Regions from separate parts of the Pseudomonas sp. S3_A09 genome, predicted to be linked through region 3. Evidence: riboswitches for the same ligand, from Rfam matches in the RefSeq annotation. Region 3 holds a riboswitch; each other region holds the start of a gene.
The links. A riboswitch is a leader RNA that binds a small molecule or an ion and turns the genes downstream of it on or off. The one in region 3 is predicted to bind cobalamin.
Positions count from the first base shown of each region.

Region 1: it holds a riboswitch for cobalamin, as region 3 does, so the genes downstream of both, AB4N92_RS02750 (ABC transporter substrate-binding protein) here and AB4N92_RS24420 (CbtB domain-containing protein) in region 3, are expected to answer to the same signal.
Region 2: it holds a riboswitch for cobalamin, as region 3 does, so the genes downstream of both, cobO (cob(I)yrinic acid a,c-diamide adenosyltransferase) here and AB4N92_RS24420 (CbtB domain-containing protein) in region 3, are expected to answer to the same signal.

Region 1 covers NZ_CP162752.1:563,869-568,207, reverse strand. The annotation lists gene AB4N92_RS02760 (ABC transporter ATP-binding protein) at 1-376, opposite strand, end outside; gene AB4N92_RS02755 (FecCD family ABC transporter permease) at 373-1,377, opposite strand; gene AB4N92_RS02750 (ABC transporter substrate-binding protein) at 1,374-2,384, opposite strand; cobalamin riboswitch at 2,489-2,683, opposite strand; gene AB4N92_RS02745 (DNA/RNA non-specific endonuclease) at 2,720-3,646, opposite strand; gene AB4N92_RS02740 (M4 family metallopeptidase) at 3,775-4,339, shown strand, end outside.
Region 2 covers NZ_CP162752.1:855,555-859,893, reverse strand. The annotation lists gene hda (DnaA regulatory inactivator Hda) at 1-413, shown strand, start outside; gene AB4N92_RS04100 (C40 family peptidase) at 627-1,256, shown strand; gene AB4N92_RS04095 (C40 family peptidase) at 1,401-1,940, shown strand; cobalamin riboswitch at 2,038-2,288, shown strand; gene cobO (cob(I)yrinic acid a,c-diamide adenosyltransferase) at 2,368-2,979, shown strand; gene AB4N92_RS04085 (cobyrinate a,c-diamide synthase) at 2,976-4,307, shown strand; gene bluB (5,6-dimethylbenzimidazole synthase) at 4,304-4,339, shown strand, end outside.
Region 3 covers NZ_CP162752.1:5,223,414-5,227,752, reverse strand. The annotation lists gene cobW (cobalamin biosynthesis protein CobW) at 1-752, opposite strand, end outside; cobalamin riboswitch at 846-1,045, opposite strand; cobalamin riboswitch at 1,560-1,764, shown strand; gene AB4N92_RS24420 (CbtB domain-containing protein) at 1,861-2,049, shown strand; gene AB4N92_RS24415 (CbtA family protein) at 2,061-2,765, shown strand; gene AB4N92_RS24410 (cobalamin biosynthesis protein) at 2,762-3,154, shown strand; gene cobM (precorrin-4 C(11)-methyltransferase) at 3,224-3,970, shown strand; gene nfuA (Fe-S biogenesis protein NfuA) at 4,036-4,339, opposite strand, start outside.

The DNA of each region.
Region 1 (4,339 bases), 1.5 Mb from region 3:
CACGCAAGGCCTGATTGACGATGGCGTCGTCTTCGCCGGACCACGGGCTCAGCGCTGACAACCATGGAGTGCGGCCCAGCGCCACCGCGTCGAACACGCGGATGGCGTCGTCGGTGTCGGCCTGCTGTTCGACCACTGCCAGCTGCTGCGCGATGGCGCGGCGCGACAGCTTGCCCAGGTGTTGGCCGCCCAGTAAGACTTCGCCGGACGCCGGCGTGCGCAGCCCGGCGAGCAGCTTGAGCAAGGTGGATTTGCCGGAGCCGTTCGGCCCGACGATGCCGAGGGTTTCGCCCGGCTGCACGTCCAGATGGATATCGCGCAGCAACTGCGCTTCACGCACCTTGAAGCCCAACCCTTTGCAGCTCAGTACTGTCATCGCGCATTCCTCCGGCCAATGAGGATCAGCGCAAACACCGGCGCGCCGACCAGCGCCGTGACCACGCCGACCGGAATCACCTGGCCTTTGATCAAGGTGCGCGACAGTACATCGGCTGCAATCAAGAACAACGCGCCGCCCAACGCACTGGCCGGCAGCAAGCGCGAGTGCCCGGTGCCGAGCAGCAGGCGCACGGCGTGGGGGATTACCAATCCGACAAAGCCGATGGAGCCAACAATCGACACCATCACCGCCGTCACCAGGGCCGCGCAGCCCACCAGCACAAATTGCACCCGGCGCACCGGAATGCCGAGGGACGCTGCCGAGTCGCTGCCGAAGGTAAACGCATCCAACGCACGGCGGTGCCACAGGCACACCGCCAAGCCTGCAACGGCCACCGGCACCGCTAACCACACCGAGGGCCAGCGCACACCACTGAGGTTGCCGAGCAGCCAGAACAGGATGCCGCGCGCCTGTTCGGAACTGGCGGATTTGGTGATCAGGAAGGCGGTGAGCGCATTGAACAACTGCGAGCCGGCAATGCCCGCCAGGATGATCTGGCCGGTGCCGCTGGCCGAACCGCTGGCGCGCGCCAGCAGGATCACCAGCGCAAACGCCGCCATGGCGCCAACAAACGCGCCCGCCGACAACGAAATCAACCCGCCGCCCACGCCGATCAACGCCACCAGCACCGCGCCAGTCGAAGCGCCGGCACTGATGCCCAGCAGGTAGGGATCGGCCAGTGGGTTGCGCAACAGCGATTGCAGGATCACCCCGCACGTCGCCAGCCCGGCGCCACACGCAGCGGCGACCAGGGCGCGGGTGAGGCGGTAGTTCCACACCACGCCTTCGTCGATGGGGTCAAGCACGTAGCTGGCCGCCCACAGTTTGTTGGCGAGCACCTGGAGCACGACTTGCGGCGAGATGGCGGTTTCGCCGATCGCCACCCCCGCGAGTAGGGCGGCTAATAGCAGGGCCAGGGCGAGTAGGGTGCGCGTCATTTGGGCAGGTCGTAGCCGTCGATGGCCGTGGCCAGTTGCTCAAGCCCGTCGAACGTGCGGATGCTGGCCTGCAGCGCCAGGGCATCGAGGATGATGATGCGGTTGTTTTTCACCGCGTCCATGTTGCGAGTCACGGGATCGCTGCGCAGGAAGGCCAGTTTCTTTTCATGGTCGTCGGCGGGGTAGCGGCGGCGGTCCATGCGTGCGATCACCAGAAAGGTCGGGTTGGCCTTGGCGAGGGTTTCCCAGCCGACGGCGGGCCATTCTTCATCGGATTGCACCACGTTGTGCAGACCGAGGGTTTCCAGCATGAACTCTGGAATGCCCTTGTGGCCGGCCACGTAAGGATCGCTGGCCATCTCGGAACTGGAGAACCACACCAAGGCACTGGCTTGCTTGAGGCCTTTGCTTTGCACGGTGGCAACAGATTTGGCCAAGCGTACCTTGAGGTCGTCGTTCAACTGTTGGCCGCGCGCCTGTACGTCGAAGATCTCGGCGAGTTGGCTGATGCTTTTATAGATCGTCTCGATTCGGAACGGCTCCAGCCGTGTGCCGTCGGCGCCTACCAGGTTGTCCTTGCCTTCGCAGTCGGAGGGCAGCAGGTAAGTGGGGATCTTCAGTTCATGGAATTGCTCGCGGGTGCCGACCACGCCCTGGGGCCCGACCACCCACTCCAGCTCGGCGGCCACCAGCTGCGGGCGCTTGGCGATCACGGCTTCAAAGCTCGGCTCATTGTTGGCTAGCCGCTCGATGCCGTCGTTCTGCACCTTGTACTGCGGCAGTACGCTGTTGAACCACAGTGAGGTGCCGACCACTTTGTCGCCCACGCCCAATGCGTAGAGCATCTCGGTGGCCGCCTGGCCGATGGTCACGCTGCGGGCGGGGGCTTGCTGGAAGGTCAGGCGACTGCCGCAGTTTTCCACGGTCAGCGGGTAGTGGGTGGGCGCGGCTTGGGCGAGGGCACAGAAGCCCAGGCCGGTGAGCAGGGCGGTAACGCGTGGCAGCATGGGGCAATCTCCGAATGAACCGTACGTGCCATTCGGAAATACACCCTTAAGCGCTGCACTAGAAAAACAGGCAAGAATGTCCTTCCCGGACACCCCGCCGGTTGGTAATTGAGCTTGGGCCGGCAGGTCTCCTGACTGATGCGTCGTCGCCAGGCTCCGGCCTTCCCGGACAAGGTCCAGTGGCATCAGGGAGCAGGCTCAGCACCTACAGTTGCGGGGGCAGTTCCGATTGGCGAGGGTGTACCGCGCTTCGGATTCCCTATTAGTCCCGTTTGGGAACCGGCGCGGTATGGTAGTTGATTAGGGCGGGGCGATATAGCCCGAGGCACGCCCGGTCAGAGACGAATGTCTTCAGGCCCCTGTATCAGGGCTTCAATCCGCGTGCCGGTGGCGCGTTCTTCGTTGCTGAAGCCGTCGTAGTCGGCCAGGTTGGCAAAACGCAGGCCGGTGAGGCGTTCTATCTGGATTACGCTGCGCTGGTAGGTCCTGAGCTGGCCGAACACCAGGTCGAGCTGGCCCAGCTCGCGGCTCTGGTCGATCATGTAGGCGCTGGCCGAAGGCTTGCCGTCATCGCTGAGGTAGGCGACCACTTTCCAGAACGCCTTGGGGATCTGGACGCCCCGGTACACCCGGTCTTCGTCGGCGAACACCGGGCCGGTGAACACGGTGGCTCGGGCTTTCCAGCGCTGGGTGTTGTCGAGGATGTAGTCTTCGAGCTCCAGCCACGTTTTCTGGTTGAACCCGCTCATCTGCGGTGAACAGTTGGTGAAGTGGAAGGTGTCGAAGTTGGCGGTTTGCGCCGCGTCGCCCCAGTTGGGGTCTTGTCGGCGCACCAGGTGGCCGCGATCCAGGCCGTTGCTGGCATACAGTGCTTCGCCCACCTGCGCATCAATGGGCAGGCGTCCGTCGTAGGCCCAGGTGTCGTTGCTGCGAATGATGTCCATATGCTGCCCGCCATCGATGTTGACGCCCACATACAGCGCGAGCCGCTTCGAGCGTGACATCGTTATCGAGAAGTGCGTGTAGTCCAGGCGCTTCTGGACATCGCCGGCCAAGGTCTCTTCAACCGTAGGCCAGGGCACCCCGAAGCTGCCGAGAAAGTCCTCAGCGTAGCCGCGTCGGTCCTTCAAGTCGTTGGCCGAGGTGACGCGGGGCGTCGCGGCTCGTGCCTCCAGCAATGTGGGGCTCGGTGCGATCAATGGGCGCAGGTCAGCGAGCCTGGGGCGGTATGAAAGGTCGATTTTGGCTTTACGTGCGGGCATCGGTCAGTCCTCCTTGGATAAACACGACTGCAACATAGGTTAATGACAATTGATGACACGCGATAACCCCTGGAGGCTATCCTGAATCGATGACCCGGACGTTGTTACCTGCCAAATGGAGCCAGCCAATGTGTGTTCGCCAGCCGAATCGTAATCCGATTTTCTGCCTGATCCCGCCCTATATGCTCGACCAGATCGCGCGCAACGGGGACAAAGCGCAACGGGAGGTCGCGTTGCGCACCCGCGCCAAGGACACAACGTTCCGCTCGCTACGGATGGTCGCCGTGCCTGCCAAGGGACCGGCGCATATGGCCCTGGCCATGGGGGCCGATAAACGCCGCTCGATCTACAGCGCCGAGGGCGCCGACAGCCTGCCGGGCACGCTGGTGCGTGGCGAGGGGCAGCCCGCCAGTGGTGATGCGGCGGTGGACGAGGCCTATGATGGCTTGGGCGCCACCTTCGATTTTTTCGACGAGGTCTTCGATCGCAACTCCATCGACGATGCCGGGATGGCGCTGGACGCCACTGTGCACTTTGGCCAGAACTACAACAATGCGTTCTGGAACTCGACCCAGATGGTGTTCGGGGATGGAGACGGGCAGTTGTTCAACCGCTTTACGGTGGCCCTCGACGTGATTGGCCATGAGTTGGCCCACGGCGTCACCGAGGACGAGGCCAAACTGATGTATTTCA
Region 2 (4,339 bases), 1.8 Mb from region 3:
ACGAGCTGGTGTGCCTGGACGATCTGCAAGCGATCGCCGGCAAGGCGGAATGGGAAGAGGCGCTCTTTCACTTGTTCAACCGTTTGCGTGACAGTGGTCGGCGCCTGCTGATTGCCGCGTCTACCTCGCCACGGGAATTGCCGATCAAGCTGGCCGACCTCAAGTCGCGGATGACCTTGGCGCTGATCTTCCAGATGCGCCCGCTCTCCGACGAAGACAAATTGCGTGCCTTGCAACTGCGTGCTTCCCGTCGTGGCCTGCACCTCACCGATGAGGTGGGGCATTTTATTCTCACTCGCGGTACACGCAGCATGAGCGCATTGTTCGATTTGCTCGAACAGCTCGACCAGGCCTCCTTGCAGGCCCAGCGCAAGCTGACCATTCCCTTCTTGAAAGAAACCCTCGGCTGGTAGACAGCCCTTTGTTTTTGCCGCGTTCGGCAAATTCCAGGCGCCAGAAAACCTGCGTTTGAGCCGATGTGGCTACGCAAAAGGCAGGTACGGGGTGTTAAGGGCTTAGATGTCATGGTCCAAACAAGAAGTCACATAGATCACGATTGAATTTGCAAATCGATGTGATAGAGGGCATAGTCTCGTCTTCTTTACATATCAGCCACGGTCGTGCCCATGCTAAATCGCTTCGCACCCCTCGTGCCCCTCGCACTCGTTACCCTGTTGTTTGGTTGCGCCTCCCACCCTCAACAGGTGGCAGAACAGCAAAAACCACAGGTTCAAAATCAGGCAAAATTCGTTGCTGCACAGTCTGCTTCTGTTTATGAAGAAGAGCTGGCAACTGAAAAAGAGCTGACCAACTTCTCCGGTAGCAAGCCTTACCAGCTTCCCGTTCTGGCCGACAGCATCCTCGAACGCGGCATGTCCCTGATCGGTACCCGTTACCGTTTCGGCGGCACTTCTGAAGCCGGCTTCGACTGCAGCGGTTTCATCGGCTATCTGTTTCGTGAAGAAGCGGGCATGAACCTGCCACGCTCCACCCGCGAAATGATCAACGTGGATGCACCGTTGGTCGCGCGCAACAACCTCAAGCCCGGTGATCTGCTTTTCTTCAGTACAGCAGGGCGTGGTCGTGTGAGTCATGCCGGTATCTACTTGGGCGACAACCAGTTTATCCACTCCAGCAGCCGTCGCAGTGGCGGTGTTCGAGTCGACAATCTGGGCGACAGCTACTGGAGCAAAACCTTCATCGAAGCCAAGCGCGCACTCGCCATGGCCCCGACGACAGTTACCGCTAGCAAGTAAACTTAAAGTGATACTTGAAGTTTGACGTGTAAGCGCTAGAATCCCTGGACATTGTTGTAATCCGTTCGCGCGAGCTTTGCTTGCGCGTTCTGGTTTTCAGCGTTCGGCAGCGAAAGCCGCATCCAGACCAGGATTGTTCTGCCCATGTCGACCTCGGCCCGCCTGATCCTCATTCTTTGCGCCGCGCTGCTCAGCGCCTGCGCAAGTCGTCCACCGCCGCCTGCTCCCGTAGCGGTGAAGCCCAAGCCGGTGTTCAACTATTCCAGCCAGAATTTCTCGCCTGCGGCCGAAGACGTCCTCTTCCGTGCCCTGGGCCTGGTCGGCACGCCTTATCGGTGGGGCGGCAATACACCGGACTCCGGGTTTGATTGCAGTGGCCTGATCGGTTTTGTCTTCCGCGACGCTGCCGGTATCTCCCTGCCGCGTACCACTCGCGAATTGATCGTGATGCGTGCGCAAGATGTCAGCGAGCAGAATCTGCAGACGGGCGACCTGTTGTTCTTTGCCACGGGCGGCGGTTCACAGGTCAGCCACGCCGGGATCTACGTCGGTGAAGGCCGTTTTGTGCATGCACCGCAAACCGGCGGTACGGTGAAGCTGGACACCTTGTCCAAGGCGTATTGGCAGAATGCCTACCTGAGCGCCAAGCGCGTGTTGCCAGGCAATCTGGCGCGTAATCCCTAGAAAGCAGCGGCAGGTTTCACGCGTGAAGCTGCAAGCGGTGCGATGCCTGCTTGCGGCGATCAGCTTGAAGCTTGCAGCTCGCCCCTCAAACTACTACCCTTCGCCGCTTGTTCCAGGTGCTCTGTGGCCCATGGGTCGACGGAGTGAAACAGGGAAGCCGGTGAGTGAGCGCACTTGTACACAGTGACGCCGCGATCCCGGCGCTGCCCCCGCAACGGTAAATGAGTCAAGACGCTGCCTTTTGCCACTGTATCGCTCGCGATATGGGAAGGCGCAGCGTCGGTACGCGCTTCTATAAGACGCGCGCCACTCATGAGCCCGGAGACCGGCCTGCAACATCCAACAGCATCACGGTGGGCGATGCTTGGCTATCTGTTTTTTCTTTTTCCTGCCCGCCGTTTTTGTCCAGCCCCAACGGAGAGCTGCCATGACCGATTCCCCCGACCGCGACGAACGCCACCTGGCGCGCATGCTGCGCAAAAAAGCCGTGATCGATGAACGCATCGCCAACTCCCCGAACGAGTGCGGCCTGTTGCTAGTGCTGACCGGCAACGGCAAAGGCAAGAGCAGCTCCGCGTTCGGCATGCTGGCCCGAGCCATGGGGCACGGCATGCAGTGCGGTGTGGTGCAGTTCATCAAGGGGCGCAACAGTACCGGTGAGGAATTGTTCTTCCGCCGTTTCCCCGAGCAAGTGCGCTTTCATGTCATGGGCGAAGGCTTCACCTGGGAAACCCAGGACCGCCAGCGTGACATCGCCGCCGCCGAAGCCGCCTGGGCGGTTTCCCGCGAGTTGCTGCAGGACCCGTCTATCGGTCTTGTCGTACTCGACGAACTGAACATCGCCCTCAAGCACGGCTATCTCGACCTGGACCAGGTGCTCAGCGACCTGCAAGCCCGCCCGCCGATGCAACACGTGGTGGTCACCGGCCGCGGTGCCAAGCCTGAACTGATCGAAATGGGCGACACCGTCACCGAAATGGGCATGCTCAAACACGCGTTCCAAGCCGGTATCAAGGCACAGAAGGGCGTCGAACTTTGAATCAGCCCCGTCATTGCCCGGCCGTCTTGATTGCCGCACCGGCGTCCGGCCAGGGCAAAACCACCGTCACCGCCGCGCTTGCCCGATTGCACCGCAACCTGGGGCGCAGGGTACGCGTGTTCAAATGCGGCCCGGACTTCCTCGATCCGATGATCCACGAACGCGCCAGCGGTGCGCCGGTGTATCAATTGGACATGTGGATGGTGGGCGAGCAGGAAAGTCGTCGCTTGCTATGGGAAGCGGCGGGGGAGGCGGACCTGATCCTGATCGAAGGCGTGATGGGCCTGTTCGATGGCACACCGTCGAGCGCCGACCTGGCGCGACACTTCGGCGTGCCTGTCTTGGGCGTGATTGACGGTACGGCGATGGCCCAGACCTTCGGCGCGTTGGCCCTGGGCCTGGCACGTTATCAGCCGGATCTGCCGTTTGCCGGGGTGCTGGCCAATCGCGTTGGCACCTTGCGTCACGCACAATTGCTCGAAGGCAGCCTCACCGAAGGCCTGCGCTGGTACGGCGCGTTATCCCGCGAGACCGGTATCGAACTGCCTAGCCGTCACTTAGGCCTGGTACAGGCGAGCGAACTGAACGACCTCGATGTGCGTCTCGATGCAGCCGCCCAAGCGCTGGGCAGCAGTTGCGAAGTGGCTTTGCCGCCGCCAGTGACCTTTGCCGCACCGGAAGTGATCGAAACCCAGCCATTGCTCAACGGTGTGCGCATCGCCGTGGCCCGCGACGAAGCCTTCGCGTTTACCTATGGCGCCAGCCTCGACCTGCTGCGGGCAATGGGCGCTGAACTGGAGTTTTTCTCGCCGATCCACGATCGCGAATTGCCTGATGTCGACAGCCTCTATCTGCCCGGTGGTTATCCGGAATTGCACCACCAGGCGCTGGCGGAGAACACCTCGATGCTTGACGCCATCCGCGCTCATCATGCCGCCGGCAAACCGCTGCTCGCCGAATGCGGCGGCATGCTCTACCTGCTGGACTCGCTGACCGATGTCGAGGGTGTTCGCGCCGAACTGGTGGGCCTGCTGCAAGGCGATGCGGTGATGCAGAAGAAACTCGCGGCCTTGGCGCTGCAAAATGTCGAATTGCCCGAAGGCACGCTGCGCGGCCATACCTATCACCACTCCCTGACCACCACCGAATGGCAGCCGATTGCCCGTGGCCTTAGCCCCAATGGCGGACGCGGTGCCGAGGCGGTTTATCGGCAGGGGCGGATGACGGCTTCCTACGTACACTTTTACTTCCCCTCGAATCCCCAGGCGGTGGCCGCATTGTTCGCGCCCGATCCTGTAGGCGCCGGCTTGCCGGCGATGAGGCCATGACCGACAACGCCTTCCCCGAGGCCGACCGCCAG
Region 3 (4,339 bases):
CCGTCATGGTGATGGTCGTGATGACTGTGGCGACCGTCGATATGCTCTTCAGAGCCGGCACCCAGGCCGATCAGCACGTCCAACGGCAAACGACCGCTGCTGGCTTCAATGATCTTCACCGCGGGCGGCAGTTCTTCCGCGACTTCCAGGCGCACACGGGCCAGGTCTTCAGGGCTGATCAGGTCGCTCTTGTTGAGGATCACCAGGTCGGCGCTGGCCAGTTGGTCGGCGAACAGCTCATGCAGCGGCGACTCGTGGTCCAGGTTCGGGTCGAGCTTGCGCTGGGCATCCACCTGGTCCGGGAAAGCGGCGAAGGTGCCGGCGGCCACGGCCGGACTGTCGACCACGGTGATCACAGCGTCGACGGTGCAGGCGCTGCGGATTTCCGGCCACTGAAAGGCTTGTACCAGCGGTTTTGGCAGGGCCAGGCCGGAGGTTTCGATGAGGATATGGTCGAGGTCGCCGCGACGGGCCACCAACTCGCGCATCACTGGAAAGAACTCTTCTTGCACGGTGCAGCACAGGCAGCCATTGGCCAACTCGTAGACGCGGCCGTTGGCTTCTTCTTCGGTGCAGCCGATGGAGCACTGCTTGAGGATTTCACCGTCGATACCCAGTTCGCCGAATTCGTTGACGATCACGGCGATGCGACGGCCCTGGGCGTTATCGAGCATGTGGCGCAGCAAGGTAGTCTTGCCCGAGCCGAGGAAGCCGGTGACGATGGTGACGGGGAGTTTGGCCAGTGTTTTCATCGGATGCCCTTGGGGGCGGGCATACGGGACGATAGGCCCTGCGACGGCGCGCAGCAGCGGATTTCGTCACCGGATCACCCCGCCCGGTTGAAGTAGAAAATCGGTTGCGAGGCAGGTCTCCTGGCTTGGGGCTTGCGGGTCTTGCGACCGGCGCTGGCTGCGCCTTCCCGCCTTGTCGGCAGTGGCGTGGCAGTCAGCTGAACCCTTTACAGTTGCGGGGGCAGCCGCGGCTTGGACCGCGTTCCCTTCTTAGCTTCGGCCTGGGCCGAAGAACCTCGAAGGGTGTAAGGCTACGCAGTGCTTGGGGGATGGTCAATGATGGGGTTGGATTGGTTGGGTTAGTGTACATATCCGTTTCTGCGGTAACGGCTGAAATGGGTTCCGCCCTTACGGCGGGTCACTTTGGAAAAGAGCCCCAAAGTAACCAAAGGGCTCTTGCCCCAACACTCGGCACCTCGCTCACGCTCGGTGTGCCCGTAATCCGACAGGGATTTGGGGGGCCGCCGCCACGCGCCATCCATGGCGCGGGGCGGCTAAACCGGCATCCCTGCCGGTTTACCCCCCAAATCCCTGTCGAATTCCGGCCAGCGTGTTTGACGGGGCGCTTAGGATCAAGATCAAGATCAAGATCAAGATCAAGATCAAAAGCAAAAGCAAAAGCAAAAGCAAAAGCACAGCGGCCTGACAGCCGGCTTGAGTGGTGTAGAGCAAAGGCGGTTCGCTGTAGGAGCGGAACCCATTTCAGCCATCACCGCAGCAACGGATATGTACACACCCCAATTGACTCCCCTCCCACCCCCATGCTCTCCTACACATCTTGTTTCGGGTGCCCTTCACAGGGTGAAACGGGAAACCGGTGCGTCATAGCGATATGACCAGTCCGGTGCTGCCCCCGCAACGGTAAGCGAGTGAAGCGTCAGATCCACTGTGCCTCGACGGCATGGGAAGGCGATGCTTATTAGGCACATTGCCCCTCGCAAGCCCGGAGACCGGCCCGAAAAATTCAGATAACAAACCCGCGGTGGGCGGGCGCTGTTCAAACCCTGCGTGCCTGGCTCGCGGGGTTTCCATGCGCTCGTTTCACCCAGACACCTGAAAGGGACGCGCCATGTCGATCGTCAGCAGCACCTCGCACTCCGCCAGCAGCACCGCCACCCTGAGCCAACGCCTGACCGCCGCCATCGGCGCGTCGATCCTTGGTGCGTGCCTGGTGTACTTTGCCGGTTTCTCGCACATCGAGGCCGTGCACAACGCTGCCCACGATACCCGCCACAGCGCTGCGTTCCCGTGCCACTGAGACCTGCCGACATGATCAAGCGTATCGCGCAAACTGCAGGTTTCACCGGCCTGCTGGCCGCCCTGTTGCTGACCTTGCTGCAAAGCTTCTGGGTCGCCCCGCTGATTCTGCAGGCGGAAACCTTTGAAAAGGCCCCGGCCGCCACCGAAGTGGCCCACGAACACACCGAAGGCGCTGCCGCCCACACCCACGATGCCGAAGCCTGGGAGCCGGAAGACGGCTGGCAGCGCGTGCTCTCCACCACAGGCGGTAATCTGGTGGTCGCGGTCGGTTTTGCGCTGATGCTGGCCGGTCTCTACACACTGCGCGCGCCAACCCGCACCGCCCAAGGCTTGCTGTGGGGCTTGGCCGGTTACGCAACCTTCGTGCTGGCACCGACGATGGGCCTGCCGCCTGAGCTGCCGGGCACTGCCGCCGCGGACCTGGCGCTGCGCCAGACCTGGTGGATCGGCACTGCGGCTTCTACGGCTGCCGGCATCGCTTTGATCGTATTTGGTCGTAACTGGCTGTTGAAAGTGCTGGGCGTGGCGATCCTCGCCGTCCCCCACGTGATTGGCGCGCCACAGCCCGAAGTGCATTCGATGCTGGCACCGCAAGCCCTGGAAGCACAATTCAAGATCGCTTCACAGTTGACCAACGTCGCTTTCTGGCTCGCACTGGGCCTGATCAGCGCGTGGCTGTTCCGCCGCAACCGTGACGACCAATACTCGGCATGACCCTGGTGATCGGCCTGGGTTGCCAGCGGGGTTGTGATCTTCACACCTTGCTGGCGCTGTTCGATTCGGCCCTCGCCGAGGGCGGTATCGAGCGTCACCGCATTAGCGCGCTGGCCAGTATCGATCGCAAACAGAATGAACCGGGGTTACTGGCTCTGGCCCAGAGGCTGAACCTGCCACTGCAGTGTTTCAGCGCCGAGCAACTGGCGGCGTTTGAACACCGCCTGAGCCACAAATCCGACATCGCTTTTGCCCACACCGGCTGTTATGGCATCGCCGAAAGCGCCGCGCTGGCACTCGCCGAGCACCTTGCAGGCAGCCCTGCCCGCCTGTTGATCACTCGCAAAAAAACCGCCCAAGCCACCTTTGCATTAGCCTGCGCCGGCTAAAATCCCGATAATTGCCGCCCCCGATCATGAGCAACATTCATGCTCGCCCGTTTTTCGACAGGAACCACCATGACCGTCTACTTCATCGGCGCAGGCCCCGGCGACCCGGAATTGATCACCGTCAAAGGCCAGCGGCTGATCCGTAGTTGCCCGGTAATCATCTATGCCGGCTCATTGGTTCCGGCGGCGGTATTGGACGGCCATTCGGCGCTAACGGTGGTCAACAGCGCCGAATTGCACCTGGAACAGATCATTGACCTGATCAAAACCGCCCACGACAACGGCCAGGACGTGGCCCGCGTCCATTCCGGTGACCCGAGCCTGTATGGCGCCATTGGCGAACAGATCCGCCATCTGCGGGAGCTGGGCATTCCCTTCCAGATCATTCCCGGCGTCACCGCCGTGGCCGCCTGCGCCGCCCTGCTGGAAACCGAGCTGACCCTGCCCGATATCGCCCAAAGCGTGATCCTGACCCGCTATGCCGACAAAACCCGCATGCCCGCCGGCGAGGATTTCGACAGCCTGGCCCGGCATGGCACCACCATGGCGATCCACCTGGGGGTCAATCACCTGGAGAAGATCGTCGCTGAGCTGCTGCCGCACTACGGCGCGGATTGCCCGATTGCCGTGGTGCACCGGGCAACCTGGCCGGATCAGGATTGGGCGATGGGCACGTTGAGTGACATTACCGAGAAGGTGGCGGCCAAAGGCTTTCGGCGCACGGCATTGATTGTGGTGGGCCGGGTGTTGGCAAGTGACAGCTTCAGTGAGTCGTCGCTGTATCGCGCGGGCCATGCTCACCTTTACCGCCCCTGAAACCCAGGCATAAAAAAACGGCGCTCACGGGGCGCCGTTTTTTCTGCTCGCAGTGAACGCCTTATTCAGTAGTAGGCGTTTTCTTTCTGCGTGTGGTCGGTCACGTCACGCACGCCCTTGAGCTCTGGAATACGCTCCAGCAAGGTGCGCTCAATGCCTTCACGCAGGGTCACGTCCGCCTGGCCACAGCCTTGGCAGCCGCCGCCGAATTTCAACACCGCAATGCCGTCTTCGACCACGTCGATCAGGCTGACCTGGCCGCCGTGGCTGGCCAGGCCTGGGTTGATCTCGGTCTGCAGGTAGTAATTGATGCGCTCGTTCACCGGGCTGTCGGCGTTGACGTTCGGCACCTTGGCGTTTGGCGCCTTG